3 regions of the Dyella sp. Tek66A03 genome follow, and region 1 is predicted to be linked to each of the others. Evidence: predicted binding sites of a transcription regulator. Region 1 holds the regulator's gene; each other region holds the start of a gene.
The links. Region 1 encodes sigma-54, which starts transcription at its own class of promoters, with help from an activator protein. Its sites were predicted from a motif close to TGGCACGNGCNTTGC; they were not measured.
Positions count from the first base shown of each region.

Region 2: a site for sigma-54 is predicted at 8,055-8,069, ahead of ACT01B_RS16670 (flagellar basal body-associated FliL family protein). Genes of this name have one in related genera too.
Region 3: a site for sigma-54 is predicted at 8,041-8,055, ahead of glnA (type I glutamate--ammonia ligase). Genes of this name have one in related genera too.

Region 1 covers NZ_CP199584.1:3,821,745-3,831,759, forward strand. Annotated here, with positions in the region: gene ACT01B_RS17150 (KdsC family phosphatase) at 1-249, shown strand, start outside; gene lptC (LPS export ABC transporter periplasmic protein LptC) at 246-917, shown strand; gene lptA (lipopolysaccharide transport periplasmic protein LptA) at 931-1,431, shown strand; gene lptB (LPS export ABC transporter ATP-binding protein) at 1,435-2,154, shown strand; gene ACT01B_RS17170 (RNA polymerase factor sigma-54) at 2,278-3,747, shown strand; gene hpf (ribosome hibernation-promoting factor, HPF/YfiA family) at 4,062-4,385, shown strand; gene hprK (HPr(Ser) kinase/phosphatase) at 4,851-5,753, shown strand; gene rapZ (RNase adapter RapZ) at 5,758-6,657, shown strand; gene ACT01B_RS17190 (PTS sugar transporter subunit IIA) at 6,701-7,093, shown strand; gene ACT01B_RS17195 (HPr family phosphocarrier protein) at 7,086-7,355, shown strand; gene ptsP (phosphoenolpyruvate--protein phosphotransferase) at 7,514-9,244, shown strand; gene ACT01B_RS17205 (LysR family transcriptional regulator) at 9,275-10,015, opposite strand, start outside.
Region 2 covers NZ_CP199584.1:3,715,293-3,725,307, reverse strand. Annotated here, with positions in the region: gene ACT01B_RS16710 (sigma-54 dependent transcriptional regulator) at 1-23, shown strand, start outside; gene fliE (flagellar hook-basal body complex protein FliE) at 97-420, shown strand; gene fliF (flagellar basal-body MS-ring/collar protein FliF) at 469-2,163, shown strand; gene fliG (flagellar motor switch protein FliG) at 2,329-3,321, shown strand; gene ACT01B_RS16690 (flagellar assembly protein FliH) at 3,318-3,968, shown strand; gene fliI (flagellar protein export ATPase FliI) at 3,965-5,329, shown strand; gene fliJ (flagellar export protein FliJ) at 5,326-5,763, shown strand; gene ACT01B_RS16675 (flagellar hook-length control protein FliK) at 5,801-7,000, shown strand; gene ACT01B_RS16670 (flagellar basal body-associated FliL family protein) at 8,139-8,639, shown strand; gene fliM (flagellar motor switch protein FliM) at 8,658-9,674, shown strand; gene fliN (flagellar motor switch protein FliN) at 9,671-10,015, shown strand.
Region 3 covers NZ_CP199584.1:60,222-70,236, forward strand. Annotated here, with positions in the region: gene ACT01B_RS00280 (LysR family transcriptional regulator) at 1-795, shown strand, start outside; gene ACT01B_RS00285 (undecaprenyl-diphosphate phosphatase) at 806-1,600, opposite strand; gene ACT01B_RS00290 (response regulator transcription factor) at 1,870-2,532, shown strand; gene ACT01B_RS00295 (sensor histidine kinase) at 2,566-4,275, opposite strand; gene ACT01B_RS00300 (protease pro-enzyme activation domain-containing protein) at 4,435-7,725, shown strand; gene glnA (type I glutamate--ammonia ligase) at 8,100-9,509, shown strand; gene ACT01B_RS00310 (DNA ligase) at 9,724-10,015, shown strand, end outside.

The DNA.
Region 1 (10,015 bases):
GACCAGTTGATGGAGGCCCTGTCGCTGGCGCCGGAACAGGTGGCCTTTGTCGGCGACGACCTGCCCGACCTGCCGCCCATGCGCATCGTCGGCCTGGCCGTGGCCGTGGCCAACGCCCATCCCTGGATCCTCGAACAGGCGCACTGGCGTACCCGGCTTCACGGAGGCATGGGCGCGGCACGCGAAATCAGCGACATGATCCTGCACGCCCAAGGCAAGTCGGCCGCTGAGCGGGAGCGATGGCATTGAATCTGCGCAAATACCTGCGCGACCGCGGTATACCGGTGGCGATCGTGTTGATTGGCCTGGCGACCGGCGGCGCCCAGATGCTGTACTGGTGGCTGGCACCTAGCCCGAAGGAAAGCGACTTCGTCGGACCACCCCGCTCGGGTTACGTACTGACCAACTTCAAGCTGTGGGCTTTCGACGTCGATGGCCTGCCCAGCTTCCACATGGTCGCGCCCCACCTCGAACGGCGTGAGAACGACGAATCGCTGTACATCAATACGCCGAATTTCGAGATGCCCTCGAACCAGCCCGGCGTACCCCCGTGGCTGGGCAATTCGTTGTACGCCTGGGTCGACAAGAGCGGCACGCTACTGAAACTGCAAGGACCGGTGTTCATGCATCGCGCCGCCTTTGGCGATACGGCGGCGGCGGAAATGCATACTTCGGACGTGACCGCCTGGCCCAAGGAGAACCGCATGGAGACGGCGGCTCCCGCGCATATGGTGCAGGGCGACAGTAAACTTAGCGGAGTTGGCATGCGTGCCAACCTCAACACCAATCATCTGGAGCTGCTCGATGAAAGCCACGGCACGTACCCGCCGCGCAAAAACAGGACCCAAGCTGGGTCTCAGCCTGCTGTGCCTGCTGGGGCTGCTCATCCTGCAGCCGGCCCTGGCCAAGCAGGATGACCGTAATCAGCCGATGAATTTCGCGTCCAAGACCGTGGACGGCTTCAACCAGCCCAACACCATCACCACCCTCACGGGGAACGTGGTGGCCACCCAGGGCACGATGAAGGTCACCGGCGACGTCGCCAAGTTGCATCTGGACGCTGATACGCAGGTCGCACGCATCGTGGTCACCGGCAAGATGGCGCACATCGAGCAGCTGGACGACGCCGGCAACCTGATGCAGGGCGATGCCGACAAGCTCGACTATGACAACGTCAACGGCATTGCCGTGCTGATGGGCAACGCGGTGGTGCGACAACAGGGCCGCGGCGAGTTCCATGGCGACAAGCTCACCTACAACACCAATACCGCGCTGATTACTGGCGAAGCTAGTGGCGACGGCCTGGTGCACGGCGTGATCGTGCCCAAGACCAAGCCAGGCGCTCCGGCTGCACCAACCGCCAAGCCGGTACCGGCTCCCCCTGCCACCACGCCGACCAAGCCGGCAACCCAGCCGACCGGGAACCCGTAATCGATGCTTTCCGCTGAAGGTCTACAAAAAAGTTTCAAGGCACGCCAGGTCGTACGTGACTTCGCCTTCTCCATTCGCGAGGGCGAAGTGGTCGGCTTGCTCGGCCCCAACGGTGCCGGCAAGACCACCTGTTTCTACATGGTGGTCGGCCTGATCGAGGCCGACGCTGGCGTCATCAAGCTCGACAAGCAGGACATCACCGGCCTGCCGATGCATTCACGTGCCAAACTCGGCATTGGCTACCTGCCACAGGAAGCCTCGGTGTTTCGCCGACTCAGCGTCGCCGACAACATCATGGCCGTGCTGGAGCTGCGCGAAGGCTGGGACGAAAAGCGGCGTACCAGCGAGCTGGAAAGCCTGCTGGATGAATTGAAGATCGCGCACATCGCCGATCAGAAGGGCATCAGCCTCTCCGGTGGCGAGCGTCGCCGCGTGGAAATCGCCCGCGCCCTGGCCGCGCATCCCCGCTACATGTTGCTGGATGAGCCCTTCGCTGGCGTCGACCCGATTTCAGTGGGCGAAATCCAGCGCATCGTGCGCCATCTCAAGGAGCGCGGCATCGGCGTGCTCATCACCGACCATAACGTGCGTGAAACCCTCGGCATCTGCGACCGCGCCTACATCCTCAACGATGGCGAAGTGCTCTCGCGCGGCACGCCAGCGCATATTCTTGCCGACGAGAAGGTACGCGAGGTGTACCTGGGGCGCGAGTTCCGCTTGTAACACTTGGGCGACAGCTGAGCGACAGCGGTAAATCAGAGGTAGTACACGATTCCGCCTTTGACCTATGGCCGACCCTGGGCACAGGCGTTAGGATGACCCGGAAGTTCATTCGACCCAGCTGGCATGAAACCCGGACTGCAGTTTCGACTCAATCAGCAGCTCACCCTGACGCCGCAGTTGCAGCAGGCCATACGCCTACTGCAACTGTCGCAGCTAGAGCTGGAGGCCGAGCTGCGGCAAATCGCAGAGGGCAACCCGTTGCTCGAGTTTTCCGAGGACAACCCGGAAGACGTCGACGTCGACGGCGACGAGCGTGAGGTCGTGGATCTGCTGCCGGCCAGCAACACCAGCACCTCCGCCAAGGACACGGTGGACGACGCCGAAGCACCGGAATGGAGCGACGGAGACAGCGGCGGCGAAGATCCGATCGACTTCTCCGGCAGCGGCAGTGCCACGCGCAGCAACGGCAATGCCGACGACGACGGTTTCGAGCCGCAGAGTGCAGCGGCGGAAACGTTGCAGGAACATTTGCTGTGGCAGCTCAATCTCACGCATATGAGCGTGCGCGAGCGCACCATCGCCACGGTATTGATCGATGCGCTCAGTGCGGATGGCTACCTCACCGAGAGCATGGAATCGCTGATCGGCGCCCTGCCGCCGGACCTGAGGGCCAACGCGGCGGAAGTGGAGCAGGTGCGGCGTACGCTGCAGCGCTTCGACCCCACCGGCGTTGCCAGTGTGGATTTGCGCGACTGCCTGCGCGTCCAGCTGGAACAGTTCGATGCCGAGCTGCCGCAACGCGAATTGGCCTTGCGCATCGTCGACGGCGAGCTGGAGCTGCTTGCCCGCAACGACATCGCGCGGCTCGCGCGCAAGCTGCGCGCCAGCGAGGACGACACCGCGGCAGCCGCGGTACTGATCCGCAGCCTCGATCCCCGTCCTGGCGCCGCGCTCGATGTGACGCCAGTGGAGTACGTGGCACCGGATGTCTATGCACGCAAGGAAGGTGGACGCTGGCGCGTCAGCCTCAATCCCGACTGCCAGCCCCGACTGGGGCTCAACCAGCATTATTGCGGCCTGATCGCGCAGGCGCGCGGCACCGACGCCAGCTGGATGCGCGGCCAGCTGCAAGAGGCCCGCTGGCTGATCAAGAGCCTGGAGTCGCGCGCGGAAACGCTGATCAAGGTGGCCGAGGCCATCGTGCGTCGGCAAAGCGCCTTCCTCGATTACGGTCCTGAGGCGATGCACCCTCTGGTGCTGCGTGAAGTCGCCGAGGAAGTGGGCATGCACGAGTCGACCATTTCACGAGTCACCACGCGCAAATACATCCATACGCCGCGCGGTACTTTCGAACTGAAGCACTTCTTCTCCAGCGGCGTCTCCACCGAAGACGGTGGCAGCGCCTCGGCCACCGCCATCCAGGCCATGCTGCGCAAGTTGGTCGGTGCCGAAGATCCGCGCAAGCCGCTGTCCGATCAGGCCATTGCGGAGGAACTGCACCGCAAAGGCATTCAGGTTGCGCGCCGCACCGTGGCCAAATACCGCGAAGGCATGCGCATTCCAAGCTCCAGCGAGCGCCAGCGAGCCAGTTGAGGCGATACTTAATCAGCATCGCCTTAATACCTCTGCGACAAGGCGTCCCGGGAACTTGCCGGGATAAAAGACGTCCCCATTAGAGGAGAGAGTCTTGCTGAAGGAAAAGCTGTCATGTCTACCTGGTGAAGGTCCGCGTAACGCGGGCTTTGCGATAGAAGTGCATAGTGAATTCCCTGCCTTGAAGAGGAGATGGTGACCCCTTGGAACACCCCTGAAATTGAAGGTGCGATTGAAGGTGTGTCGGCCACGGTCCCGCGACCGGCGCATCGACCCCAGCCGCGACCAGCGGCAAGTATCAGAGGAGGCGCAACATGCAAGTACAACTCAGCGGTCAGCAGATTGAAGTCACCCAGGCTCTTCGGGATCACGTGAACAGCCGGCTCGACCGCCTTACCCGCCTCGACGATAAAATCCTCAGCCTCAGCATCGTGCTTTCAGTGAACAAGCTGCAGCAGCGCGCCGAAGGCACGGTCAACGTCTCGGGCGCCAGCCTGCACGCCGAAGCCCTTGAGGCCGACATGTACGTCTCCATCGATGTTCTGTTCGACAAGCTGGTCACCCAGCTGCGCAAGCATCGTGAAAAGATCTGCGACAAGCACCAGCGCGCCGTGCGCGAAGAGCGCCAATACGGCTGACCTGTTGCCCCGGCCCGCCCCGATCTGGGGCGGGCCGGATCCTTCCTTGGATCCCATGCAAAGTCTTTCCCTGCGACAACCTTCGCTGGTGGCGACTCCTTCTCCCCTCCGGGCGACCCGAAGGTAGTCCCTGTGGGAGATAAGGCTGGGATGAGGGGCGGGTGCTTGCGATGACGCTTCAATCGAGCGATCACGCCAGCTTGGCGCTTGCACAGCGAGCGATATGGCTCGGTTGTCGCGCGGTCGCGAGCACCCGCCCCTCACCCCAACCCTCCCTCCAAAGGGGAGAGGGAGCCAAGGGCCCGCCATATCGGCGGCAACGGCGCGAAAAGGCGCCCACTTGTGTGAACTGGCACAATGTCCATGTAGCTGCCTGGGCTTAGACGGCCCCCTACCCCGCGGCGCAAAGGACCTGGCTTGGATCGGCTTACCGCACGACAGCTCTACGATGGCGTTCACGAGCGCATGGCGCTGCGCTGGGTTTCCGGCATGCGCGGCGAATCGCGCGTGCTGGAACACGGCGCCACCACCACGCGCCGCCCCTCGCTGATCGGCTACCTCAACGTCATCTACCCGAACAAGATCCAGATCATCGGCACCGAGGAGCTGAACTTCCTCGACGGCCTGGATGCGCGCCAGCGCTGGGAAGCGATCAACAAGATCTCTGCCTACCAGCCGGTCGCCATCATCGTGACGAAGGATCAGGCGATTCCCGCCGACCTGCGGGAAGTGGCGGAGGAAACCAACACGCCACTGTGGATCAGCTCCAAGCGCGGCCATGAGCTGTTGACCTGGATGCAGTACTACCTGGCGCGTATGCTCGCGCCGAAGATCACGCTGCACGGGGTGTTTCTCGAGGTGTTCTCCATCGGCGTCCTGATCACCGGCGAATCCGGCTCGGGCAAGAGCGAGCTGGCGCTGGAACTGATCAGCCGCGGTCACCGACTGGTAGCCGACGACGCTACCGAATTCACCTTGATTGCGCCGGACGTGATCGACGGCGCCTGCCCCGAATTACTGCAGGACCTGCTGGAAGTGCGCGGACTGGGTGTGCTCAATGTGCGCGAGATGTTCGGCCATACCGCGGTCAAGCCCTCCAAATACATTCGCCTGGTGGTGCACTTGAAGCCGCTGCGCGAAGGAGAGGACACCGACGGGCTCACCCGACTCACCGGCGACATCGGCCATCGCGAGATCCTGGAAGTAAAGGTGCCGATGATTACCATCCCGGTGGCGCCCGGCCGCAACCTGGCCGTACTGGTGGAGGCTGCGGTGCGCAACCATATGCTCAAGAGCAAGGGCATCGATCCGGCCCAGACCTTCATTGATCGCCAGGCGCACCAGATGCGCCGGCTGCCTCCGTGGTGAACTCATGAGCGATATGACGCCAGGCCAAACCATCCACCAGCCCGACACGATCCACTTGATCGTGCTCTCCGGCATGTCCGGCGGCGGCAAGACGGTGGCCTTGCGCGCGCTGGAAGACCTCGAGTTCTACTGCGTCGACAATCTGCCCACCGCCCTGCTGCCACAGCTGGTGGCCGCGGTGAGCCGCGGCATGAGCGACAAGCGCCGCAACGTCGCCGTGGGCGTGGACGTGCGCAACCGCGAGGAAGACCTCAAGCGCATGCCCGAGATGTTGTCGGAACTGGCGGCAGAGGGCGTCGATGCGCACCTGATCTTCCTCGACTGCCGTGACGAAGTACTGATCAAGCGCTATTCCGAAACGCGCCGCCGCCACCCGCTGTCAGGGCGCGGGCTGTCGCTGGCCGATGCCATTGCCGAGGAACGGCGCTTGCTGCGCTCGCTCTCGGCGATTGCCGACAAGGTCATCGACTCCAGCGACATGAACGTGCACCAGCTGCGCCGGCTGATCGCCACCGGCTATGCGGAGGCCACGGAAGGGCTCACGCTGATGTTCCAGTCGTTCGCGTTCCGTCGCGGACTGCCGCTGGACGCTGATTTCGTATTCGACGCACGCTGCCTGCCCAATCCGCATTGGGACCCCAAGCTGCGCCCGCTTTCAGGCAAGGATGCAAAGGTACGCGACTACCTGGAGGCACAACCGCTGGTGGCCGAGTACTTCGCCGATACGGCGCGCTGGCTGGATGCCTGGCTGCCGCGCTTCGAGGCGGACGACCGCAGCTATGTCACCATCTCCATCGGTTGCACCGGTGGTCGCCACCGCTCGGTCTACCTGGTGGAAAAGCTGGCGGCCCACTATCGCGCGCAGCGCAACGGCGTGCTCACCTTCCATCGCGAACTCGAGTGATTGCCATGCTGTCTACATTGACTGATCGGAACGGCACGCCGTCATGAGCGTCGGCGTACTGCTGATGACCCACGAGGCGGTCGGCAAGGCTTTGATCCTGGCCGCCCATCACGTGATACCGAAGCTGCCTTTGCGGGTGGAGGCAGTGGAAGTGCCCGCACAGGCCGATCCGGATGTCATGCGAACGCTTACCGCCAAGCATGCCCGGGCTCTCGATGAGGGTGACGGTGTGCTGGTGCTGGCCGACCTGTACGGCGCCACGCCTTGCAATATAGGGCTTTCGCTGGGTGCGCTGGGGGTTCGTTTGCGCTGTGTGTCGGGGCTCAACCTCCCGATGCTGCTGCGCGTGCTCAACTATGCAGAAAAACCATTAGACGAACTGGCGGAGCTCGCCGCCAGCGGTGGACGCGGGGGAATTTTCATCGATCATGCTTGAACAAGACATAGTGGTATCCAACAAGCTCGGCCTGCATGCCCGTGCCTCGGCCAAGCTGGTACAACTGGTGCAGGGCTTCAAATCCACGGTCTGGCTGGTCAGCAAGGGGCGCGAAGTCAACGCGCAGAGCATCATGGGCGTCATGATGCTCGCAGCCGGCATCGGCACGCAGCTAACCGTCCGCGCGGATGGGCCGGATGAGGAATCCGCCATCCATGCCGTGGTCGCCCTGTTTGACCGCAAATTCGACGAAGGAGCCTGAGTGGGGAAAGTCATCGCCCGAGCACGCCGCCAGGAGGCCGTTTCCACGGCCCCATGCGTCGTGCCGTGCTGCCTTTTCGGGTCGAAAGCCCAGGTCGTGGTGGCCGGATGCCACCGGCTTGACCGACCGCACAAGTCGCTGCACCAGGGAGGGTACGCATGAGACAAACACTGACCGGCACCACGGCCGCACGGGGCATGGCCCTGGGACGGGCCCGTTTGGTCCAGCCAAGCCGCTATCTGGTCGACACGCGCCCGTTGAACGAGGACGAGGTCGAGGTCGAGCTGCAGCGCCTGCACCGGGCGCTGGAAACCGCGCGACAGGAGCTGCACGAGCTGCGCGGCAAACTGCATGGTGCCCTGGCGCGCGAGGTGAACGAGTTCATCGACGCGCACAGCCTGCTGCTGGACGACCCGGAGCTGCTGCGCGGCCTGGACGACCTCGTACGCATCGGCCATTACCGTCCGGGCGCAGCGCTCAAGAAGCAGCGCGATCGCCTCGCCGCCGTGTTCGAGGCGATGGACGATCCCTACCTGCGTTCGCGCAAGGAAGATGTGGACCAGGTCATCGGCCGGGTCATTTCCGCCTTGCAGCGCCAGACCAGCCGTGAAGAACGCAAGCTGGCCGCGCGCGTGGGCGAAATCCTGATTGCCGACACCATCGCACCGGCCGACATGGCGCACCTTGCCGGCAGCGGCCTGCTCGGCGTGGTAGCCAGTTCGGGCAGCGCGTACTCGCACAGCGCCATCCTCGCGCGCAGCCTGGACCTGCCCATGCTGGTGGGTGTGCGGGATGCCTTGTCGAGCATCCACGATGACGACCTGATCCTGCTCGACTCCGAGCGCGGCGAAGCCGTGGTGCATCCCACCGCGCAGGACCTTGCCCGCTATCGTTCCTGGCAACGTGAGGCCATACAGGAAGGCCGCCGCCTGGCCACCCTCGCCAATGCCCCCACGCGCACGCGTGATGGTGTCGACGTACGCCTGCTGGCCAATGCCGAGATGCCGGCCGATATCGCCATGGCGCGTGCGCGCGGCGCCGACGGCGTAGGCCTGTATCGCACCGAATTCCTGTTCCTTCGACAGAAAGGCCTGCCCACCGAGGACGAACAGTTCATCGCCTACCGCGACCTGGTCCTGGGCATGGGTGGCCTGCCGGTCACCATTCGCACACTGGACCTTGGCGCCGACAAGGCCGATGCCGCCGGCCTGGTCCTGCGCGGCGAAGACAATCCTGCCCTCGGTGTGCGCGGTGTACGCCTGTCCCTGCGCTACCCGGCCGTGTTCACCACGCAGATTCGCGCCATCCTGCGTGCGGCCTGCTACGGTCCGGTGCGCGTGCTGGTGCCGATGGTGACGCAGCCCGATGAACTCATCGCCGTGCGCACCCTGTTCAAGCTGGCGCGCCAGGAACTCAAGCGCGAGAACGTGGACCTGCCGGAGAAGCTTGCGCTGGGTGCGATGGTCGAAGTGCCCGCCGCGGCGATCAATGTGCGCGCACTGCTGGAGTATTCGGACTTCCTTGCCATCGGCACCAACGACCTCGCCCAGTACGTGCTGGCCGCCGATCGTGGCAACGATGCGCTGGACAATATCTACAACCCGCTGCAGCCCGCGCTGCTGCGCCTGTTGTCCTACGTGATCAGCGCCGGACGTCGCGCCAAGAAGCCGGTGAGCCTGTGCGGTGAAATCGGCGGCGACGTCAACTTCACAGCCCTGCTGCTGGCGCTTGGCCTATGCGAGTTCAGCATGCATCCGAGCCAACTGCTGCATGTGCGCGATCGCCTGGCTACGCTGGATCACGCCAACCTGCGTGCGAACGCGCCACGTATCCTGCGCGCGCATACGCACGAACAGGCAGAAGCGTTGCTCGCCGAGATTATCGGGTGAGTGATCGCCGTTGAGCGGACATCGGCGAGATCAGCCACGCCCGCTGAATGCGTCGCCCAGAAACGCTTCGATCAGTGCACCGCGATAACGCTGGCGATGCAGCAGCAGCGACAGCTTGCGTTGCAAATCGAGAAACGGCGTCTTCAGTGTTTTCAGGCGCCCGCTCATCACCGCATCGGTCACGGCCACTTCGGGCAGGCAGGCGATACCGAGGCCGGCAATCACCGCCTGCTTGATCGCCTCGGTCTGGTCGAGCTCCAACACCGTCTCACCCATTGGCAAACTGGATAGCGCGCGCTCGCTCAGGCTGCGCGTGGCCGAACCGGGTTCACGCAAGACCCAGCGCGCGCCGGCGAAATCATTCGGCTGCAAGCGCCGTTTGCGCGCCAGTGGATGATCCGGCGACGCGCACACCACCAAGGCATCGTCACGCCAGGGACGCACTTCCAGCGAAGGATGTGCCACCGGCCCCTCCACGCAGCCCAGTTCCAGCGCGTGATCGAGCATGGCGGCGACGATTTCGGCCGTATTGGACACCCGCAGACGAACCGAAACGTGGGGATGGGCGCGCACGAAATCGCCCAGCAGTTCGCCCACGCGATAATTGCCTACGGTGTTGCTGGCGCCCACCCGCAACTCGCCGCCCAAGGTCTGTGCGCTGCCGCTGCCGATGCGTCCGAACTCGGCATAGCGCTCGAGCAGCTCTTGCGCCAATGGCAACAGCTCGCGGCCGCGGGTATTGAGCCGCAGGCGACCGCGTTCGCGCGCGAA
Region 2 (10,015 bases), 110 kb from region 1:
TGCAGCCGAGTTTGCAGGCCTGAATACGCAAGTTTTGCGTATGGCACGGCTTGTGCATTTACAGCTCAGTTTCCCGTCACGCGTTGGAATTCCGTCATGACCCAGATCGACGTCAATAGCCTGCTGTCGCAGATGCGCCAGCTCTCCTCACAAGTGCATGCGCCGGAACAATCGTTCACGGCGGCGACGCCGGGGCAAACCGATTTCTCGAGCTTGTTGAAGCAGTCCATTGCGTCAGTGGGCGACACGCAGATGGAAGCCGGTCGCATGGCCGCCAGTTTTGAGCGTGGCGAACCCGGCGCCGATCTCGGTCGCACCATGGTCGCCGTGCAGAAGGCCGATCTCTCGTTGAACACACTGACCCAGGTGCGCAACAAGCTCGTCGATGCCTACAACAACGTCATGAATATGCCGGTCTGACCGGTTCCATGACGCAGCCCTCCCTTCCCCAGAGCACGAGCAGTCTTCATGGCCGATAACGCCCTAGCGACGACCGACGACAAGGCCGGTGCTCGCCTGGATCTCAAACAGCTTGCCCGCACACCGGCCACGCGTCAGCTGTTGCTGCTTATCGGTGTGGCGGGCGCGGTCGCGCTGGGTGTGGCTGTGGTGCTGTGGTCGCGCGGGCCCAATTACGGCTTGCTGTATGCCGGGCTCGAACAGAAAGATGCGGCTGCCGTAACGCAGGCGCTGCAGGCTTCCAACACGCCTTATACCTTGGGCCCTGATGGCAATTCGATCATGGTGCCGGCGTCCGATCTGGCGGCGATTCGCCTGAGGCTTGCCGGGCAGGGGCTGCCTCAAGGGAGCGCTTCCAGCACCACGGTGCCGGGTAGCGATTCGCCGTTTGGCATGAGCGACCTGGCCGAGCGCACACGCTACCAGCAGATGCTGGAGACGGATCTGGGCAGCACGATCGCGGGCCTGCAATCGGTACGCGCGGCACGCGTGCACCTGGCGCTGCCCAAGCCATCGGCGTTCATTCGCGATAGCCACGAGGCCAGCGCATCGGTGCTGGTTACGCTGTATCCGGGGCGTCAGCTCGATTCGAGCCAGGTAGCGGCGATCGTGCACCTGGTGGCATCGAGCGTGCCCAACCTTGATCCCAAGCAGGTATCGGTGGTCGACCAGCAAGGTCAGCTGCTCACCAGCACCGATCCAGGTAGCGCCAGTGCCGTGGGCGATACGCGCCTGCGCCTGGCAACACGCATCGAGAACACTTATGCGCAACGCATCGAAGAACTGCTGACGCCACTGGTCGGGCCGGGCAAGGTGCGTGCGCAGGTCTACGCGGACCTGGACTTCAGCGAGACCGAGAAGGCCACCGAGACCTACGGCCATGAACATCCCGCGTTGCGCAGTGAACAGACCAATAGCGAGCAGCGCACGGGTGGCGCCAGCGATGGCGGCGTGGCGGGTGCACTCAGCAACCAGCCGCCCAATACGGTGGCCCAGCCGACAGCTGCGCGCCCGGCGGCAGGCAAGGCCCCCGGCAAGGCAGGGGCGACCACGGAACAGTCCAGTGGACCGGGAGAGACGACCAGTAGCGCCACGCGCAACTACGAGTTGGATCGCACCATCAGTCATGTCAGCGACCCGGCCGGCCGGCTTGCCCGCCTCACCGTGGCGGTCGTGGTCGACAACAAGAGCATGCCGGGCGAGAAGGGCAACAAGAGCGTGCCGTTCACCGCGCAGGAGCTTGAGCACCTCACCACGCTCGCGCGCAATGCCGTGGGCTACAACGAGGCCCGCGGCGATAACGTCAGCGTGATCAACCAGCCTTTCCATCAGGACGTCTCGGGTGATGTCGCGCCACCGCCGATGGCGTTCTGGGAACGGCCCGGCATGCTCGATCTGATCAAGCAGGGTATCGGCGTGCTGATTGCGCTGCTGGTTGCCTTCGGCCTGCTGCGACCACTGCTGCGTGGCCTGGGGCGTCCGGCGGCGCCGGGCCAGGGCCTTGCGTTGGCGAAGCAGCAGACACCGTCGACGATTTCCGTCCGTGTGGATGACGAAGACGATGGCAATGAGTTGGGTCGCCTGGCCATCCCGCCGGCGATTGCCTACGAGCAACGCATTGGACTGGCGCGCCGCATGGTCGGCGAAAACCCGAAACAGGTGGCGCAGGTGGTCAAGAACTGGGTGGTCGAAGATGGTGGTTGATGACACGCGCATTTCGCCATCGCGCGCCACCAGCGTCGCAAGGCTTTGGAATGCTTGCGCACGGTCGATATGCCGTAGCAACGCCGCGTGTATCGCCGCGGCACATCGACCCGGGTCGGGTACGCAATCAAGCGGGTGGAACGGACTATGAAGGCAGACTTGCAAATCGGCGGCGCGCAGCGCGCGGCCATCCTGCTGCTCACGCTGGGCGAGCAGGACGCAGCGGAGGTGCTGAAGCATCTCAGTGCGCGTGACGTGCAGGCGGTCGGTTCGGCCATGGCCAGCCTCACCAACGTGTCGCGAGAGCAGGTGGAGCTAGTGCTCGATCGCCTCAACGACGACATGGGCCGCCACACCTCGCTCGGCGTCGGCACCGAGGAATACATCCGCAAGATCCTGGTCAATGCGCTGGGCGAGAGCAAGGCGGGTGGCCTGATCGACCGCATCCTGCTGGGCCGTTCCAGCAAGGGCCTGGAATCGCTCAAGTGGATGGAGAGCCGCGCCATCGCCGAAATGATCAGCCAAGAACATCCGCAGATCATCGCGCTGGTGCTGGCCCATCTCGAGCCCGACCAGGCCGCCGAAGTCATTGGCTACCTGCCGCCGCGCGTGCGCAGCGACGCGGTGATGCGTATCGCCACGCTCGACGGCGTGCAGCCGCACGCGCTCAACGAGCTGGATGAGATCATGGAACGCCAGTTCTCAGGTAATACCAAGAAGCTCAAGTCGGCCAGCGTGGGTGGCCTCAAGGCCGCGGCGAATATTCTCAATGCGATGGAAACCACCCGCGAGAACGAACTGATGGCGGCCATCCGCACGCATGATTCGGGCCTGGGTGGGCGTATTGAAGAACTGATGTTCGTGTTCGAAGACCTCGGCGACCTGGACGACCGCAGCATGCAGACGCTATTGCGCGAAGTGCCCACGGCGCGCCTGGTCACCGCCCTCAAGGGCGCCGAGCCGGGCGTACGCGAAAAAATCTTCGCCAACATGTCCAAGCGCGCGGCCGACATGCTGCGCGACGACCTGGAGGTGTCCGGTCCGGTGCGTGTGAGCGAGGTCGATTCCGCGCAGAAGGAAGTGCTCGGCATCGCGCGGAAGCTCGCCGATTCGGGGGCGATCAATCTCTCCGGCACCGGTGACGAGTTGGTCGCATGAGCGCCGTCCTCGATCGCGACAACGTCGTCTCGTTCCAGCGCTGGCTGCCGCCCGAGATGGGTACGCCGCCGGTGGCGGAGGTGGCACCCGCCGAAGCGACGGTGCAACCTACCGTGCGCGACCTCGAAGCGCTGGAACAACAGGCGCGCGACGAAGGCTACGCCGCCGGGCATGCGGAAGGCCTGGTCGCAGCGCGCGATGTGTTGAATGAGCGCATGGCGCGGCTCGACTGGATCCTGGAAGCCGCCGCGCGACCCTTGCGCTCCATGGATGAACTGGTGGAGCTGGAACTGGCGCGCCTGGCCATGACCGTGGCGCGGCGGGTGGTCGCACATGAGTTACGCGTGTCGCCTGACCTGGTGGTCGAAGCCATACGGCAGGCCGTGCTGGTCATGCCGGCCGCGACGACGAAATTGCGCGTGCGTCTGCACCCCGAGGATCTCGCCCTGCTGCGTTCGCTGCACGTAGCCGAGCCCGACTGGCAGCTGGTTGCTGACGGCAGCTTGGAGCGCGGCGACTGCATGCTGGAAAGCGAACGCTCGCGCCTGGATTCACGGGTCGAAACTCGCATGGCCGCCGTGGTCGATGCCGTGATCGGCGCCGAGGCGGAAGACATTGATGCCGATGCCGACGAGGTGCGCGGATGAACCCGCCGGCCGACGAGTCGCCAGCTAGCTTGTGGCAGGAACGCTTGGCGCGCCGTCGGCAGCGCGCCAGCGGTACGCGCATGCTCACGGTCGAAGGTCGCCTGCGCCGGGTGGTCGGGCTGACCCTGGAGGCCGAGGGCTGCGAGGCGCCGCTGGGCGCACGCTGCATGGTCGCCACAGCCGACGGCAAGGAACTGGACACCGAGGTGGTCGGCTTTGCCGACGAGCGTCTGTTGCTGATGCCAGTGACCGAGATGCACGGCGTGCTGCCGAATGCACGCGTGCGTCCGTGCGCACATACCAGCGGCCTGCCGGTCGGCATGGCCTTGCTTGGCCGGGTGATCGGCGCCGACGGTGTGCCGCTCGATGGCTTGGGGCCGCTCGACGTGGAAGAGCACGCTTCGCTCAAGCGCGAGCCGATCAATCCCATGGCGCGCAAGCCCATCGATACACCGCTGGATACGGGGGTGCGTGCCATCAATGCCTTGCTGAGCGTCGGTCGCGGCCAACGCCTGGGCTTGTTCGCCGGCTCAGGCGTCGGCAAATCGACCCTGCTCGGTATGATGACGCGCTACACCGACGCCGATGTCGTAGTGGTCGGGCTGATCGGCGAGCGTGGCCGCGAAGTCAAGGAATTCGTCGAACATACGCTGGGCGCCGAAGGCCGTGCACGTGCCGTCATCGTGGCGGCTCCCGCCGATGCGCCGCCGCTCAAGCGCCTGCGTGGTGCGCAGTACGCCACCGCCATCGCGGAGTGGTTTCGCGATCGCGGCCAGCGCGTACTGCTGCTGATGGACTCGATTACGCGCTACGCGCAGGCCCAGCGCGAGATCGCACTCGCCATCGGTGAGCCGCCAGCCACCAAGGGCTACCCGCCGTCGGTGTTTGCCATGCTGCCGGCCTTGGTCGAGCGCGCGGGCAACGACGCCGAAGGCCGCGGTTCCATTACTGCGTTCTATACCGTGCTTACCGAAGGCGACGACTACCGCCACGATCCGATCGCGGATGCGTCGCGCGCCATTCTTGACGGTCATATCGTGCTCTCGCGCGATCTGGCCGAGGCGGGTCATTACCCTGCCATCGATATCGAGGCGTCGATCAGCCGCGTGATGCCGGCCGTGGTGACACGTGAGCATTTGCGTGCGGCCCAACGATTCCGCCAGGTCTATTCGGCGTATCGTCAGCAGCGCGATCTGATCGCCGTCGGTGCGTACCAGAAGGGTTCCGATCCTCAGGTCGATCACGCCATCACCATGTGGCCGCGCCTGCGCGATTTCCTGCAACAAGAAGTGGATGCGCCGATGTCGCTCGCCGATGCCATCGCCGGGCTTGAGCAGCTTACCGCCGGAGGCACGCCGTGACATCGCGCGCCAATCGCCTGCAACCCGCCGCCGACGTCGCGCGCGAACGCCAGGAAACAGCCATGCAGCGACTGGCCGAGCAGCAGCAGCGCGTGGCCAAGGCGGAGCAGCAGCTCACCGAGCTGCGCCGCTACCGGGAGGAGTACGCCGACACGTCCGGTGGGGTCAGCGTCGCTGCCTTGCTCAACCGCCGCCAGTTCGTGGAGCGTATCGACCAGGTGATCGCCCAGCAGACCACCGAGGTCGCCCGGCTGCACCGGCAACTGGACCACGTCCGGGGCCAGTGGCACGACGCACACTCGCGCGAACGCGCGTTGGGTAGCGTGATCGATCGCTATCGTGAGCAGGAGCGCAAAAGCGAGGAACGCCGCGAGCAAGCCGAGGTCGACGAGCGCATGCAGCATCGTCGCTCCCATCAGAGGTGGTCGTCATGAAGACGGCGCGTCCCCATGCCTTCCCGGAGAATTCCGCATGACGCCACCGCTTGCCCTTGCCGCGAACGTGACGCCGCCGTCCGCGCCATCCGTACCTGCATCGGCAGGCAACAGCTCGTCCGACGGTAGATCGCCCAGCGCTTTCGCCGCGCCGCTGCATCAGGCACGCCAACAGCAATCGGCGCAACGACCTTCAGCGTCGGCCCACGCGGCCTCGGCAGCGAATGCGTCGACGTCCCCCTCGTCGAGCACGACATCCACGGCGGCAGCCGCGTCAACATCGATGCCGACCAGCAAGCCGTGGAACCCCGCGGGCAAGGACTCCAAGGACGACGACAAGCAAGCCACGACTACCAACGCGAACCCGCCGACCAGTGCAGCGGCGGCGATGCTCGCACTGCTCGGCCAGAGCATCCCCGCCAACGCGGCTCCGACGCCAGCGGCACCGGCAACCAGTGGCAGCGAGAGTGCGGCCGTCACCGCTTCGACCCTACAGGTTTCGGGCATGCCCGGCATGCCGCTAACGGGGGCAATCCAGGCATCTGCTCAAGCCGATGCCGGCGACGCGGCGGATGCATCAACAGCAACCGACGGATTGCAGGACAGCGCGCTATCCGCCCTGGCGGGCGCCGCCGATGACGGCACGACCCCCATGACGACCGCAGTTGACGCGAAGCTCGCGACTGCCGCGCAAACCACACCGGCTACCTCGGCGCGAGGCGATCGCAGCGATCCACTCGATGCCCTGCGCAATCTGACCGCGCCCTTCATGCAAGCCCAGGCATCGGCACCGATCGCCGCGACGCCTCATGCCGTGACCATGAATGCATCCGTGGGCACCCCGTCGTTCGCGCAGGAGCTGGGCCAGCACGTGGCCTGGCTCGGTGGCCAGGACATCAAGGAAGCACGTATCACGCTGCATCCCGAGGATCTCGGTCAGCTCGAGGTGAAGGTGAGTGTGCGGCACGACCACGTCGACGTGAGCTTCATCGCGCAACATCCCAATGCCGTGCACGCGGTCCAGCAGACGCTGAGTCAGCTGGACTCCATGCTGGCCCACCACGGTCTTACCTTGGGGCAGGCGCAGGTGGAGCAGGGTAACCATGGCGGCGCGGGGCAGGGGGCTACACCGGGTTCGTCGGGCAGCGGTGATGCCGGGGCCGCGGACGATGGGGATGTCGCCCAGGTGGCGGCGCCGGTGGTGCAGGCGCTGGGGTTGTTGGATACGTTTGCCTGATCTAGGGTTTCTTTCGGCCGTTTAATTCCGCCGCGACATTTGTCGTATTTGCTCGTCATTCCGGCGAAGGCTTGAGGCGCTTTACAACAGCGCAGCTGGTCATCCAGTGGCTTCCGCTCTGGTTTAGCGTCGCCGCGACCTGGCTCGCCTGCCGCGGGCTTCCGTCCTCCTGCCGGAGGCCGGGTTACTTTTCTCTGTTTGGCCAGAGAAACGTAACCAAAAGAGAGGCCACCCCGATGGCGCGCCTTCCGGGCTAACGCCCTCCAGGTACGCGGGTGGGTTACGGAGGTTTGTCGACAGGGCATCCTGCCCTGACGACAAACTGGCCGGCATCCCTGCCGGCCACCCTGCGGGCTTTTCCTCCACCCACCCGCGCGCCAAAGGGGCCCGAAGTGCCAAGAGCTAAAAGCTCAAGCAACAGCACAAGACCGATGAGCAGCGCACCGCGCTGCTCGAGCCCTCGGGTTTGGCTTTTTGACCTTCGGGCCCCCTGTGCGGCGGTGAGGGTCGGACGATCAGGCCCGCAGGGGGATCGACAGGGATGTCGATCCCTTTTCGTCAGGGCAGGATGCCCTGTCGAAAAGCCCGGCCGACCCTCACGGACTTGCCGAGCTAACAGCTCGGCAAGCGCCAAGCGGGGGTGCCCTTCTCTTTGGTTACTTTCTCTTGGGCAAGCAAGAGAAAGTGACCCGGCCGTCGGCAGATGGTCGGACGCCCGCCGCAGGCGAGCCAGGTCGTGGCAATAAAACACCAGAGCGAAAGTCACTGGATGACCAGCTGCGCTGTTGTGAAGCGCCTCCAGCGTGACCAGCCCTTCGGCTGTTGAGAGCCGCTGGGATGACGGGCAAAACGGCTGCGTGATCGGACGCTTTGTGCTCGTCGGGCGATCGAATGGGACCACGACCAGCGCGGTATCCGCGCAACACCAGCCCCCGCGACGAGCTTCCGACAACCGTCGCCAACACGTCGCGACTAATCCCCGACGCGCGTCAAGAAAGCGCCGCGGCGCCCTGCGGGATCCCGCAAACCCAGCAATCGCAACGTTTTCCAGCGATGGCATGGCGTTTGCTATCAGAGGGCATGGGGCGCCTTTTAGCGAGGTGTCGACGCATCGTGACTGATAGGGATTGGGGTTGGCATGGCTCAGAACGAGCAGGGTTTTGAAGCACCGGCAGCAGCAGCGACCAAGCGCTCGTCGCCGCTGATCTGGGTGATGGCTTTGGCGGTACTGGCGATGGCCGGTGTATGTGCATACGTGCTGATGGGGCAACGTCATCAGGCAACGGCGGAAGGCGCAGAACCCAAGGTGGCTGAGTCGAAGCAGGAGCAGTACTTGCCGCTGGATCCGCCGTTCGTCGTGAACTTCCGCGATGACCAGTCCATGCGTTTCCTGCAGGTCGGCGTCAGCCTGATGTCGCACGACGCGGCGGCGCTGGCGGCGGCAAAGGATGCCGAGCCAGTGATTCGCAATGCACTGGTGATGCTGTTCAGCAGCCAGGACTACACCATCCTCAGCGACTCCGCGGGCAAGCAGAAATTGCAGGCGCAGGCGTTGGCAGCCGTGCGCAAGATCGTCGGTGACCGACTCGGTCGCCCCGGCGTCGAAGCGCTGTATTTCACCAGTTTCGTAATGCAGTGACGGGCGGGCGCACAGTCCATGAGTGATCTCCTTTCGCAAGAGGAAATCGACGCCCTGCTCGACGGTGTCGAGGGCGGTGCCGTCGAGACGGGCAATGACGAGCCGTTGCCCACCGATGCCGTCATAACCTACGACTTCACCCAGCAGGACCGCATCGTGCGCGGTCGCCTGCCCACCTTGGAAATGGTCAACGACCGTTTCGCGCGTTTCTTCCGCACCGCCGTGTTTGGCGTGTTGCGCAAGACCTGCGAAGTGTCGGTGCTCGGCGTGAGGATGATCAAGTTCGCCGAGTACGTGCATGGGTTGGCCGTGCCGAGCAATCTCAACCTGGTCCGCATCAAGCCGCTGCGTGGCACGGCGCTGGTGGTGATGGAGCCCCGCCTGGTCTTCACCGTGATCGACAATTTCTTCGGTGGCGACGGGCGTTTTCATGCGCGTATCGAAGGTCGCGATTTCACCGCCACGGAGAACCGCGTCATCCAGATCATGCTCGCTGAGCTGTTCGCGTCGATGGTCGAAGCCTGGGCGCCGGTGCTGCCGTTGCAGTTCGAATACATGAACTCGGAAATCAATCCGCAGTTCGCCAATATCGTCAGCCCCACGGAAACCGTGGTGGTGTCGCGTTTCCACGTCGAGCTGGATGGCGGCGGCGGTGAAATCAACCTCACTTTGCCGTACGCGATGATCGAGCCGATCCGTACCTTGCTCGATGCCGGCGTGCAGAGCGACCGCGTGGATCGCGACGATCGCTGGGCTGAGAACCTGCACGAAGAAGTGCTCGACGCGGAAGTCGAATTGAGTTCGCTGCTGCTGGAGACGCGCATGAACATCGGCGATTTCTTGCGCCTGCGGCCCGGCGACGTGATTCCCGTCCAGGTGCCGGATCTGAGCACCGTCTTCGCCGAAGACGTACCCGTGTTTCGTGGCCGTTATGGCCAGTCCAACGGACGTAACGCCGTTCGTTTCCACGCCCCGACCGGCCGTCGCGAGATGCGCCTGTCAACTGAACTTGTCCCGGAGAAGAGCCTCGTATGATCCCGTCCAATGAAGCCGTCGCTGGCGGAACCCAAAGAGTCGAATTCGACCCGCTCAACGGCTCCGTGGCCGAAGGCGCCGACGTCAACCTGGACATGATCCTCGATGTGCCGGTGACCTTGGCCATGGAAGTGGGCCGCACGCGCATCAGCATCCGCAACCTGCTGCAACTCAACCAGGGTTCGGTGGTGGAGCTCGATCGTTCTGCAGGCGAGCCGCTGGATGTTTTCGTCAACGGCACGCTCGTCGCTCACGGTGAGGTGGTGGTGATCAACGAGCGGTTCGGCATTCGCCTTACCGACGTGATCAGCCCGGCCGAACGCGTGCGCAAGCTGCGGTGA
Region 3 (10,015 bases), 1.2 Mb from region 1:
CGTTCGCTGCGATTGACCGACGATGGGGCCTCGTTCCACGCACGTTGCAAGGAAATCCTTGCCGATCTCACCGAGGCCACTGAGGCGCTGGGCTATGCCAGCCGAAAGCCCAGCGGCAAGTTGCGGATCGGTGTCCCGGCTGCCGTGGGGCGTGCCGTGCTGATTCCGCGACTGGCCGAGTTCGAGCAGCGCTACCCGGATATCCGCCTCGAACTGTCGATGTGCGACTACGCCTATGACCTCAATGAGGAAGGCATCGACTGTGCCATTCGCCTGGGCCCGCTGGAAGATTCCAGCCTCATCGCACGCAAGATCGGCTACCTGCGCAACGTGGTATGCGCCTCGCCCGAGTATCTCGCGCGCTACGGGGCGCCGCAGAGCATCGAAGATCTCAAGCAGCATCGCTGCATCAACTACGTCGCTCCCAACGGCCGCCCACGACAGTGGCAGTTCGATACACCCAGTGGACAGGTCAGTGTCGACATCGATGCGCACATGCTGATCAATGATGCCGAGTCGGTGATCCAGGCCGTGGTGTCGGGGCTGGGCATCACTCAGACGCCGCACATCATTGCTGCCTGCATGCTCGACTTTGGCAAGCTAGAACTGGTGATGACCGACACCATGTCCACTGGCAAGCCAGTATGGATCGTCTATCCGCAGAAAAAGCACCTGTCGGCGCGCGTGCAGGCTTTCATCGAATGGGTGCGCGAGGTATTTGAACGTACCAATGAGCCGGAGCGGCACAAGAAACCAGTGGCAGTGACGGCGGAGCCCGAGCGCATCCGCGCTTGAGCACGGGCGCTTACGCGCCCGCCGGCACCAGCAGCAACAGGGCAATGCCCAGGGCGATGCGGTAGATCGCAAACGGCGTGAAGCGGTGGCTGCGGATATAGCCGAGCAGCCACTTCACGGCGATAAAGCCCACGATGCCGGACACGATGAAGCCGACCACCAGGGCAGTCCAGTCTTCGTGCACGCCACCTTCCTTCACCACCTTCAGCAACTCATAGCCGGAGGCGGCATACATGGTGGGAATACCGACCAGGAAGGCGAATTCGGTGGCGGCCGCGCGGTTGCTGGTACCCGCCAGCATGGCGGTGAAGATGGTGGCGGCGGAGCGCGAGGTGCCCGGGAAGATACCCGCCACCATCTGCGCGATACCGACCAGGATGGCCACCCGCCAGGTCACTTCCGTGCGATCCGGCTGCCGCGCCGCCAGGCGCTCGGCCGCAAGCATCCAGACACCGCCGATCACCAGCGCCCAGGCCACCGGTGTCACGGCTTCCGGCAGCTTGAAGCCGAGCTTCACCGCGACCAGACCCAGCACGGCCGTAATCAGAAAGGCCACCACCAGCTTCAGCAGATAGTCGCGATTGGCCGGTTCGCGCCAGCGGGTGAACAGCTCCCAGATGCGGCTCCAATAGATAAAGGTCACCGCCAGGATGGCGCCGGCCTGAATGCCTACATTGAACAGGTCCGAGCGTCCGCCGAGACCAAACTTCTCGGCAATCAGCAGATGCCCCGTGCTCGAGATCGGCAGAAACTCGGTAATGCCTTCGATGATGCCGAGCAGGATGACGTTGATCAGGTCACTCACGGGGAACGGACTCCGGATAAGGTGGCTGCCAGCTACGTAGCGGCACGCGGTGGCATAGCATAAGGGCAAGCATCACGATGCGCTTCACCGGTCACCCGACAAGGCACGAGCGACGATTGTGAATGGCAGGACGATCGTGCAGCGCAGTCGATTCAACGGTGAGCCGATCGTGGGCGTGCTTGCCTGATTTCTGCTATCCATGGAAGAAATCTACGATGGGTGTCCCGGTCTTGCCCGATGTCCCCGTTCCATCCCCGCTTCGAGTGCTTGTGCTTGAAGATGATGACTTGTTGCGGGATCACGTGCTCACGCCCCAGCTGCGCAGGTTCGGCTTCGATGTCGTGGCCATTGGCAGGGCCTCGGACCTTGCGGTTCATACCGCGGAAAACTGGCCCGATATCCTGGTACTGGACGTGGGCCTGCCGGATGGGGACGGCTTTGACCTGGCCCGCCAGGTTCGCGCGCTGCGGCCGGAGGTGGGCATCGTCATGCTGACGGGGCGGCATGAGAACATCGATCGAGTACGTGGGCTGACCGAAGGGGCCGACGCCTACCTTTCGAAGCCGGTCGACATCGACGTGCTGGCCGCGACACTTTTCAGCCTGGCGCGCCGTTTGCGGAGCACACCGTCACCAGCGACGGGACGATGGCGACTGGATGCTGACGGCTGGTGCCTGCTTTCACCGGGGGGTGGCGTCGTTGCCATCACCAAGGCCGAGAGCCGGCTGCTGGCCGCGCTCCTCGAGACCCCGAATCAATTGGTCCTACGCAGCGAATTGATTGCCAAGTTCACGCCCAATGCCTACGACTTTGATCCGCACCGGCTGGATTCGCTCATCCACAGGTTGCGCAAAAAAGTAGAGCGCGTGCTTGGCGTGCCGTTGCCGTTGAATGCCGTGCACGGCGAAGGCTATGTGTTCGTGCTCATTTGACGCGTTGCGAAGCGGTCGCCGTCATCCTGAGACTCATGAAGGAACATCCTGGAGTGCGAGCCCTGCCCGCGCCATTTCCCCTGTTCCTGCAGGACTTTCGCTAGCCAGCGGAAGTCGGATCTGAAACCTGGTGCCGATGCCTGGCGCACTGTGTACCTCGATCCATCCATGAGCGTGGCGGACGAGGTTGTAGACGACAGTCAAGCCGACACCCGTGCCGCTGCCGATCGGCTTGGTCGTAAAGAACGGCTCGAAGATCCGGGATTTCGTCTCCTCGTTCATCCCGGCACCGTCATCGCGCAGCGTCAGCGACACGGTCTCCCGACCGTCCGGCGCCACGACGATTTCAAACCCGCCGCCCTCTGGCATAGCGTCCCGGGCGTTGGCCGCAATGTTCAGGATCGCCAGTTCGAACTGGCTGCGATCAAAGCGGATGGGCAGCGGGTAGCCGGGAGTCTGGATGGACATCGAGACATTTGACGGAAACAACTGGCGCAACAACGGATGCAGGTCCGACGTGGCCTCTGCCACATCGAAGATCTCGACGTGGGGAGAGTCGCGTCGACTGAAATTGAGCAGCTTGCGACTGATCGAGTCGGCACGACGTGCAGCCATCTCGACGCCGGCAAGCGCTTGCGCAAGCGCCATCGCGTCCGCGCGAGGTTCGGCGTCGGGCTCGTCCAGCCGGTGACGTTCTCTCGCAAAGCCCAGGATGATGCCGAGCACATTGTTGAAATCATGCGCAATGCCCTGTGCCAGCTGGCCGACGGCTTCCATCTTGTGGGCGTGCAGCAATTGTTCCTGCGCGCGTTCGCGTTCCAACATCTCCAGCTGCAATTGCCGCCGATGCATATCCGATTCCGCCAGCGCCTCGCGCAGCGCGCCGATGCTTCGGTCCAGGATGATCGTGATCAGCGCATAGCTGAACGTGCGGAACAGCAGGCTGCTATACGCGGCGAACACACCGCGATGCACGCTCGGATCGTGCAGGTAATCCGACGTCATGCCTGCCGCGAAGATCAGCAGTATCGAGACATAAATCGCCCATAGCGCACGACGCCCGAGCATTAGGCCGCCCAGGGCCAGCGCCATGACCAGCAGCGAATCGCCTGGTGACACCTTGTATCCGAAGGTCCCGTAAGCAAACAGACCCGAGACAAGTTGTACGGCAAGGAATTGTGTAACGGCCTGTTTGAACTTGCCGATGCGGATCAGGTAGACGCCAAGCCAGGCGGCCACCGTCATGGCCAGGTCGGTTCCCAGGTCGACGGTAATGGAAAGGCTCTTGCCCGATGCCGTCTTCTCGAAAAAGGCGGCTGTCATGTAAGCCCACTCGGACGACAACAAGTAGATCTTCATCAGTGGCGTTCGGCAGCCTTCGAAGGCCAGGAAGATCTGCATGAAGACGGCGTTGCGCCGATCGACAGGGTCACTGATCGGAATACGGTCTAACCAGGCTTTAAGGCGGTGCCACATCGCTTTTCTCGATGAGTGGTCAGTACTGAGGCGAATGTGCATGTCCGCATGCCAGGTCTTCGGCGGCTTGCCGATGTTGCGCGATGAGATTTGGTAAGTCGAGCGAAGAAGTCGTGCGTGACGGGGAACAGTGTCTTCCCTACTTTCCGTAGGGAGCCCTCTTGTGCCAGCCCCCGGCGTTGGCACAGTGCGGGTTTGGGGAAAACGGCAGTGAAAGTCGCAGGGGGCCTGCATCTGTGGTCCGCCAGTCACCATCGTGCGGCCCATGGATGGAGTGGGACGAAGCGATTTCATCGTTGAATGATGTCAGTGCGATGAAACCGTGCCGAGCTGGGCTTGTGTGAGACGCCGGTGCGCGATGTTGCCCAGAAACGGGTGGGCACACATCAATTTGTGGACGCACGTCCATCTTTGGGAGGAAAGAACATGCCTATGATTCGATACGGCGGCTTGCTCGCCGCAGGATTCTTATTGCTTGGCGCCATACCGCTTGGCGCCACGGCGGCCACCGCGCCTGCCACTGCGGTGCCGGCGCTCGCGCCGGACACTGCACGCATTACCGATGCGGTGGATAACAAGCGCCTGGTCACGGTGCAAGGCAGCCGTGCACTCAGGGCCGCCATTGCCAATGATGCGGGTGCGCTGTCCAGCGCCGTGCCTATCCACAACATGACGCTGCTACTCAAGCGCAGTCCGGAAAAGCAAGGCCGATTCGACGCCTATGTCAATGAGCTGAACAATCCGAGCTCGCCGCATTATCACCAGTGGCTGACGGCCACGCAGGTCGGCTCGATGTTTGGCCCGGCGCAATCGGACATTACCAAGGTGACGCAGTGGCTGACCTCGCAGGGCCTGAAGGTCGACAAGGTCCTGCCCACGGGCATGATGATCCGCTTCTCGGGCACGGCGTCGGCAGTCGGCAACGCCTTCCATACCCAGATGCATAGCTACCAGCTCAACGGCGAGTCGCATTTCGCGAATACGAGCGAGCAACAAATTCCTGAGGCGCTGTCGCCGGTGGTGATGGGTGTTGCGTCGCTGGACAACTTTTTTCCAAAACCGCAGTACCACAATGTCGGTGTGGTCCGTAAAGATAAGCACTCGGGCAAGTGGCAGCAGGTGGCCTTGAGCCCGGACTACACCGTCCCGCCGGGCGATCTGAACAAGCAGACCATCTACGACGTCGCGCCGGCAGATTTCAACAAGATCTACAACGTGGAGCCGCTTTGGGGCCAGGCCACGCCGATTCGTGGCGCGGGCCAGACGGTGGCGGTGCTCGAGCGTACCGACGTGCTGCCAGCTGACATCGCGACTTTCCGCAGCGCCTTCCTGCCGGCTGACGCCAAGGGCACGGTCAGTTATCTCAATCCGGTCGCGTTTGCCGGCGACACCAGCTGCGCAGACCCGGGCCGCAATGGGGACGAGGGCGAGGCGGCGCTGGATGCGGAATGGATCGGAGCCGCGGCACCGGATGCGCACGTGGTGTTCGCTTCCTGCGATGACAGCAACAGCCCCACGTTCGGCCCGTTCACGGCGGCGCTCAACATGCTCAACAATCAGGACGCGCCTCCACCGCCGGTATTCAGCCTCAGCTACGGTGAATGCGAAGTCCTCAGCATCACCAATGTCGTCAACACGGTGGGGCTGATCTGGCAGCAGGCTGCAGCCGAAGGCGTCACGGTCTATGTGTCTTCCGGCGATGCAGGCTCGGCTGGCTGCGACCAGAACCAACGCGCCGCATCATTCGGCATCAACGTCAATGCGATGTCATCCACGCCGTTCAACGTGTCGGTAGGTGGCACGGACTTCGACGACTTCGGCAAGACGGCCCATTACTGGACCTCGACCAACCTGGCTGGCGGGCTTTCCGCGCTGGGCTATATCCCGGAGCAGACCTGGAACGACTCCTGCGCCAGCAGCAAGCTCGATGCGGTACTCAATCTCAAGAACGGCGTGACGGCGTGCAACGCCGCCACAGGCCAAAACTACATGAACACCGCGGGCGGCAGCGGGGGCCCCAGCGTCTTGTGGAGCCAGCCGATCTGGCAGACGGGCGTCTACGGCGCGCCATCCAGCGCTACGCGCATGCAACCGGATATCGCCCTGTTCGCGGCCAACGGCCTGTATGGCCATGCGCTGATCTTCTGCATGTCCGACCCGAATGTTGGGGGCACCTCGTGTGACTACAGCAATCCGGACAACGTGTTGTTCAACAGCGCTGGTGGCACGTCCTTCGCAGCGCCGGCCATGGCTGGCATCCAGGCCTTGATCAACCAGGCCTCGGGTCAGAGCCATGGCAACATCGCACCGGCACTGTATGAGCTGGGCGCGAGGGAATACGGCACGAACGCATCACCGAACAAGGCCAAGCTGAGTGCGTGCAATTCGTCCAACGGCACGTCGCTCACCAACCATTGCGTATTCAACGACATCACCCAGGGCGACATCGACGAGCCCTGCTACGTCGGCACGAGCGACTGCTTTAGCGGTGCGGCACGCAACAGCTTTGGTGTGCTCAGCCACGGCGGCGATGTCGCGCTGGCACCGGCCTGGAAGACCGGCGCCGGCTACGATTACGCGACCGGCCTGGGCAGCGTCAATGTGGCAAACCTGGTCAATGCGATGGTGGCCTACGACCAGCCTCGCAAGCGCGGTTACGCCTCTCCGGGCGACTTCCTGAGTCCGTATCTGCCGGGGCAGGATGGCTACAGCGACATCGCGCTGGTCGATCCGGTGGCGGGTATCTTCACCGACATCGCGATGAAGGGCAGTATCGCGCTACAAACCAAGTCGCAGTCGGTCGCCAAGGGTTACACGATCGGCGCGATCGGCGCCTTCTATCCTCACATCGACGATCCGTCGGGCACCGGGCCGAACTTCTTCGTGCCCGGATTCGATCTGGCCAGCCTGGCCTGGACCGGCCCCGACGATCAACTCAAGGTCTGGCTGTCCAGTGGTTCGGGCGGGCAAGGCAGCTACCTGGCCCATGCTGTAGGCAACCCTTACGATCCGAACTGGACCCTGGTGGGTGCGGGCGACTTCGATGGCGTCGGCAAGGACGAACTGCTGTGGATGAACAACAGCACGGGCCAGATCGAGTGGTGGCAGCTCGATCTCGGACTGGTCTTCGTCCGCGGTGCTCGCAGCTACCACTTCGGCGTGGAAACCCCGACCCCGATGGCTTCCATGCCGGGCTATGTGCCCACCGTGGCTGACGTCAACGGCGACGGCTACGCCGATATCGTCTGGACCAATCCTTCCAACAACAATGTCTACGTATGGATCAACAACCAGGCGGGTGACTTCGTCAGGCAGCGCGTCGCCGATCACCAAGCTGGCTTCGTCCTGTATGGCGCCGGTGACCTCAATGGTGACGGCAAGACCGACTTGATCTGGACCAATCCGGCACACAACAAGATGGGTTGGTGGATCATGAATGGCTTCACCGTGGTCGACCAGCAGACTCGCGACGTGCCCAAGGGTTATGCGATGTCCAGCATCGCCGACTACGACGGCGACGGCCTGGCCGACATCCTGTGGGTAGGCAGCACGGGTGACGTCTACCAGTGGCAGAGCACCGGCAACGGTTTCCAGTCGCTCCGCGTGGTGGACTCCACCGGTGCGCCGCTGGTCATCCCGACCGGTGCCAAGGTGCAGGCCGTGCGACTGCAGGGCACCGCAGCCTCGGGTGGCGTGACGCTGCCGGCCTCGCCGTAAGTCTGGCCAGTGGCGGCGGAGCCTTGCTTCGCGGCCGGAACCAAGAGGGTCGGGCACATGCCCGACCCTTTTCGTTCCAAGCTTGGTCGAGCGATGCCAAGGCTGCCAGGCCATGGGCCTTAACGCGGAGAAGGCGACTGCCGCGCTTTGCTGGATGTCCGGTGCCGTGGCTGTGCGCTAAGCTGGGCAGTGCGCTGTCCGGTTGCCGCAATTTTGGGCAAGCTCCAGTCAACATTGCACCATTAATGTGCAAATCGGTCTTGGCCGTTGCTGGCCTGACCCTTTAAGTCACTGTCGTGCCAGGTTTTTATGGCGTGGCACACGCCTTGCTAATAAGGGTCATTGTTCTCTCCTTTCAACCCTCGAGGTTTGCCATGTCCGCCCAGAAAGTTCTCGATCTGATCCAGGAACACGAAGTCGAATTCGTCGACTTCCGCTTTGCCGACATGCTCGGCAAGCATCACCACGTCACGTTCCCGGCGCATTCCATCGACGAAGGCACCTTCGAGGACGGCAAGATGTTCGACGGCTCGTCGATCACCGGCTGGAAGGGCATCAACGAGTCCGACATGATCCTGCTGCCGGATCCGGACACCGCTTACATCGACCCGTTCAGCTCGCACACCCAGATGGTGCTGCATTGCGATGTGCTCGAGCCGTCGACCATGCAGGCCTACGGCCGCGACCCGCGCTCCATCGCCAAGCGCGGCGAGGCTTTCCTGAAGTCCACCGGCATTGCCGACACGGCCTTCTTCGGCCCAGAGCCGGAGTTCTTCATTTTCGATTCCGTGCGGTGGCAGAACGACATGGGCCGCGTGTTCTACGAAATCGGCTCCGAAGAAGCTGCGTGGAGCTCGCGCTACAAGTACGAGGACAACAACACCGGTCATCGCCCGGGTGTGAAGGGCGGCTACTTCCCGGTCAGCCCGGTCGATTCGCTGGGTGACCTTCGCGCCGACATGTGCAAGGTGCTGGAGTCGCTCGGCCAAGTCGTCGAAGTGCATCACCACGAAGTGGCCAATGCCGGCCAGTGTGAGATCGGCGTGCGCTTCAACACCCTGGTGCAGAAGGCCGACGAACTGATGACGATGAAGTACGTCATCAAGAACGTCGCCCACCAGAACGGCAAGACCGTCACCTTCATGCCCAAGCCCATCGTTGGCGACAACGGCAGCGGCATGCACGTGCACCAGTCGCTGGCGAAGGACGGCAATAACCTGTTCGCGGGTGATCTGTACGGCGGCCTGTCGCAGACGGCGCTGTGGTACATCGGCGGCATCTTCAAGCACGCCAGGGCCATCAATGCATTCGCCAACTCCACCACCAACAGCTACAAGCGCCTGGTGCCGGGTTACGAAGCGCCGGTGATGCTGGCCTACTCGGCCCGCAACCGCTCGGCCAGCTGCCGCATCCCGTACGTGTCCAGCCCGAAGGGCCGTCGTATCGAAGTGCGCTTCCCTGATCCGATGAACTCGGGCTACCTGGTGTTCACCGCGCTGATGATGGCCGGCCTCGACGGCATCATCAACAAGATCGACCCGGGTGCACCGGCCGACAAGGATCTGTACGACCTGCCGCCGGAAGAAGAGAAGAACATCCCGCAGGTGTGCTCCAGCCTCGACCAGGCGCTGGAAGCGCTCGACAAGGACCGCGACTTCCTCAAGGCCGGTGGCGTGTTCACCGACGACTTCATCGACGCCTACATCGGCGTGAAGATGCAGGAAGTGACCCGCTACCGCGCCAGCACGCATCCGCTGGAGTTCCAGATGTACTACGCGCTCTGATCGCGTAGCTCTGAGGCTGGGAAAAACAACGGGCGCCTAGGCGCCCGTTGTGCTTTTCAAAGCTGCGCGAAGTGCCGTGCGTCGCCCTGGATCGTTCTTGCTTGGCAGGGATTTCAGGCGGACAGCGACCGAATAGCAGGCAGTGCACCGGCTCCCTCGACCAAGTCGGAGGCGTACCTTCAGCATCTGGAACAGGTTGCGATAGGGGAACGTCATGCGCCAGCCCGCCAGATCCAGCGCCGTTCTCGGTGTGTTATTCATTTTGCTCGCGCTTGTCACGAGCCCACCCGCGCTCGCAGAGCAGGTGGCGTCGCCGATCATGTTGGCGAACGTCTATCACGCTGGCATCGCGCTTGACGATTATTGGGTCAGCGAAAAATACGATGGCGTGCGCGGCTATTGGGACGGCGAAAAACTCCTCACGCGCAGTGGCGCCTCCATCCATTCACCCGCCTGGTTCACGGCTGGCTGGCCAAAGACGCCGCTGGATGGCGAGCTTTGGGTAG